One region of the Burkholderia seminalis genome, then DNA from elsewhere that is predicted to be linked to it. Evidence: predicted binding sites of a transcription regulator. Region 1 holds the regulator's gene; the other holds the start of a gene.
What was found. The regulator HrcA, encoded in region 1, represses chaperone genes, less so after heat shock. The targets are predictions, from matches to a motif close to TTAGCACTCNNNNNNNNNGAGTGCTAA.
Positions count from the first base shown of each region.

Region 1 (2,200 bases):
CATCGGCATCAGCAGCACGCGCTCGACGCCCGCGCGCTTGAACTGCGCAAGCGCGTGCGAAATGTTCGGGCTGCCGTAGCGCATCGCGTAGTCGACCATCACGTGATAACCGTTCGACGCGAGCAGGTGCCGCACGCTGTCGGTCTGGCGCTCCGTGTACACGCGCAGCGGCGAGCCTTCGGGCATCCAGACGGCCGCGTACTTCTTCGCGGAGGCGCGGCCGCGCAGCGGCAGGATCAGCGTGCGCAGCAGCACCTGCCAGACGGCCTGCGGAATCTCGACGACGCGCGGATCCGACAGGAATTCGGCCAGGTAGCGCCGCACGGCGCGCGGCGTGGGTGCGTCGGGCGTGCCGAGATTGATCAGCAGCACCCCGATGCGATGGGCAGCAGCGATGCTCGAAGGCGGCTCAAGATCGAAACGCATGGGCAAGAACGTGCTCGGGGCACGGGACCGGACGGCTCTCAATTATAGCGGGCCGCCCCTTGCCGTTCGGCCGACTGTCGGCGCGGGCGGCATGACGACATGATGACGGGGCGGGATCAGGCTGCCGATTGCAGGCTATTGCTGGCTCAGCGTGAGCGACAGCAGGCGCGCGGTGATGTCGACGATCGGTATCACGCGGTTGTACGCCATCCGGGTCGGGCCGATCACGCCGAGCGTGCCGACGATCTTCCCGTTCACCTCGTAAGGCGCGGTGACGACGCTCATTTCCTCGATCGGCACGAGCGTCGATTCGCCGCCGATGAAGATCTGCACGCCCTGGGCGTGGCTCGACACGTCGAGCAGTTGCAGGAGGCCCGTCTTTTGGTCGAACACGTCGAACAGCTTGCGCAGCCGCGCCATGTCGGACGACAGATCCGCCACTTCGAGCAGGTTGCGCTCGCCGGAAATCAGCACGGTGTCCTCGGTGTCGGGCACCTCGGTACTGGCCGTCACGGCCGCGTGCATCAGCGTGGTCATGTCGCCGCGCAGCTGGTCGATCTCGTCGCGCAGGCGGCGGCGCACCTCGTCGAACGACAGGCCGGCGAAATGCGCGTTGATGTAGTTGGACGCCTCGGTCAGCTGCGACGGCGAATAGTCGCGCGGCGTCGCGAGCATGCGGTTCTGCACGTCGCCCTCGGGCGTGACGATGATCAGCAGGATGCGCTTGTCGGACAGGCGCATGAACTCGATCTGCTTGAACACGTGGCTGCGGCGCGGCGTCAGCACGACACCCGCGAACTGCGACAGGTTCGACAGCACGCTCGCGGCGGCGGCGACCACCCGCTGCTGCGGCTCGCCGGCCTGCAGCGTGTGCTGCACCTGCCGCGCGACGGCCTCGGCGTCGATCGGCGCCTCGACCGTCAGCATCGTGTCGACGAACAGCCGATAGCCGCGCGGCGTCGGCACGCGGCCGGCCGACGTGTGCGGGCTCGACACGAGGCCGAGCTCCTCCAGGTCGGACATCACGTTGCGGATCGTAGCCGGGCTCAGCTCGAGCCCGGAGTAACGGGACAACGTGCGCGATCCGACTGGCTGACCGTCGGCGATATACCGTTCGATCAGGGTTTTCAGGAGGGTTCGTGCGCGAGGATCTAGCATGGTGGAAAATTTTAGCGCAACCGCGCGACCGCGGCGAGTGGCGTCGGCCACCATTGCGCGGGCCGGCCCGATCCGGCCCCGTCGGCGCACAGCCGGTTCTTTTCGTCAACGAGCTATGGTGTAATGCCGGCATGAAAACCGGTAATCAGTTCAATACTGTCGCGCTCGTCGGCCGGAGCAACACGCCCGGCATCGCCGAACCGCTCGCCACGCTGGCCGCCAGCATCGCGAAGCTCGGCTTCGAGGTCGTGTTCGAAGGTGACACCGCGCGCGAGATCGGCATCACCGGCTACCCGGCGCTCACCCCGGCCGAAATCGGGGCGCGTGCGGACGTGGCGGTCGTGCTCGGCGGCGACGGCACGATGCTCGGCATCGGCCGCCAGCTGGCGCCGTACCGGACACCGCTGATCGGGATCAACCACGGGCGGCTCGGCTTCATCACGGACATCGCGGCCGCCGACATGCACGCGCTCGTCCCGGTGCTGCTGTCCGGCAAGTTCGAGCGCGAGGAGCGCGCGCTGCTCGAGGCGCGGATCATGCGCGACGGCGAACCGATCTACCACGCGATCGCGTTCAACGACGTCGTCGTGAACCGCAGCGGCTTCTCCGGGATGGT
Region 1 covers NZ_CP013398.1:745,589-747,788, reverse strand. Annotated here, with positions in the region: gene hemH (ferrochelatase) at 1-426, opposite strand, end outside; gene hrcA (heat-inducible transcriptional repressor HrcA) at 562-1,584, opposite strand; gene WJ12_RS03330 (NAD kinase) at 1,716-2,200, shown strand, end outside.

Region 2 (2,200 bases), 140 kb from region 1:
GCAGCGTCGCGCCGTACTTGCCGAGCCACGGGCGGATGCCGCCCATGTCGCCGAGCAGGCTCTGGCGCGTCCAGATGCCGGTCCACATGCCGGCCGGCTTCGCCTGGATCGCGAGGTCGGCCTCGGGCGCTTCGGGCTGCGCGTCGACCGACGCGGCGGCGAACGCAGCGCCGCTCGCGAACGATGCGCACGCGAGGACGGCCGCACAGGCGGCGGGGCGCATCCGGGTGCGGACGCGGTCTCCATGGAACGACGCAACCTTCATATCAAATTCCTGGTTCTAATTGGTTTGGAGTCCTGCTTGTCGGTCGCTGTCCCGACGCTCGGCACCGATCGGCCAGGGCATGAAGAAGAGCGCAACGCGGCGCATCGTAGGAGTGTCGAATGGGAATGTCAATGTAAACGAGAATGATTCGCATCTAAATTACTGAATGTAATGGGAGGGCTTACGGATGGGGGCTGACGGGTGTTTTCCGAAAGAAAAAACGTAAATATCGGCGTAATGAAAATGAATGCTTCGATGCGGAGCGATGGATCGCCGGCAGGGGAGGCGGGACGGGGCACCGGGCGCGTTGTGGCGGACGGAATCGGCGCCTGCGCGGGTTTTTCGATGCGATGTCGCCGGTCGCAGGAACTCCGTGCTTACCCGATGTCCAAACGGGGCTGGATGCGATTCGCGGGCCGCGCGGGCTCGCCCGCCAAGCCGGATAGCGTGGGTCAGGGTTTTGTTTTAAAAGGATTTTTCGTGATTTTCGGGTGTTTTCCCCGCTTCCGTGCCGCGTTGGAAATTCGTCCGGTTTCCCTTCTTGAATTTGTCAAAACCCGTCCATATAATTAGCACTCGCTGCACGAGAGTGCTAACAATTCTCTGCCGGGCGACAAGCCGGGCAGATTCCCTAAGCGTTCTTCAATCTCAGTCAAGAGAGGAGTGAATATGAACCTTCGTCCTTTGCACGATCGCGTGATCGTCAAGCGCCTGGATCAGGAAACCAAGACCGCCTCGGGCATCGTCATCCCCGACGCCGCTGCTGAAAAGCCGGACCAGGGCGAAGTCCTGGCCATCGGCCCGGGCAAGCGCGACGACAAGGGCGCACCGATCGCGCTCGACGTGAAGGTCGGCGATCGCGTCCTGTTCGGCAAGTACGCAGGCCAGACCGTGAAGGTCGACGGCCAGGAACTGCTGGTCATGCGCGAAGAAGACATCATGGCCGTGGTCAACGCGAAGTAAGCGTCCTCCGACGGTACATATTCCCAAGAATTCAAGGAGTTAGAAGATGGCAGCTAAAGACGTCGTATTCGGCGATTCCGCCCGTTCGAAGATGGTCGAAGGCGTGAACATTCTCGCCAACGCAGTCAAGGTCACGCTGGGTCCGAAGGGCCGCAACGTGGTGCTCGAGCGCAGCTTCGGCGGCCCGACGGTCACCAAGGACGGTGTGTCGGTCGCGAAGGAAATCGAGCTGAAGGACAAGCTCCAGAACATGGGCGCGCAAATGGTCAAGGAAGTCGCTTCCAAGACCAGCGACAACGCAGGCGACGGCACGACGACGGCAACCGTCCTCGCGCAATCGATCGTTCGCGAAGGCATGAAGTACGTCGCATCGGGCATGAACCCGATGGACCTGAAGCGCGGTATCGACAAGGCAGTCGCAGCGGCTGTCGACGAGCTGAAGAAGATCAGCAAGCCGTGCACGACGAACAAGGAAATCGCACAGGTCGGCTCGATCTCGGCGAACAGCGACACGTCGATCGGCGATCGCATCGCTGAAGCGATGGACAAGGTCGGCAAGGAAGGCGTCATCACCGTCGAAGACGGCAAGTCGCTGGCTGACGAACTCGACGTCGTCGAAGGCATGCAATTCGACCGCGGCTACCTGTCGCCGTACTTCATCAACAACCCGGAAAAGCAAGTCGCCGTCCTCGACAACCCGTTCGTGCTGCTGCACGACAAGAAGGTGTCGAACATCCGTGATCTGCTGCCGGTGCTCGAGCAAGTCGCGAAGGCTGGCCGTCCGCTGCTGATCATCGCCGAAGACATCGAAGGTGAAGCGCTCGCAACGCTGGTCGTGAACAACATCCGCGGCATCCTGAAGACCGTTGCGGTCAAGGCGCCTGGCTTCGGCGATCGTCGCAAGGCGATGCTGGAAGACATCGCGATCCTGACGGGCGGCCAGGTGATCGCCGAAGAAACCGGCCTGACGCT
Region 2 covers NZ_CP013398.1:882,659-884,858, forward strand. Annotated here, with positions in the region: gene WJ12_RS03915 (carbohydrate porin) at 1-265, opposite strand, end outside; gene groES (co-chaperone GroES) at 935-1,228, shown strand; gene groL (chaperonin GroEL) at 1,275-2,200, shown strand, end outside.
Region 2: a site for HrcA is predicted at 835-861, ahead of groES (co-chaperone GroES). Genes of this name have one in related genera too.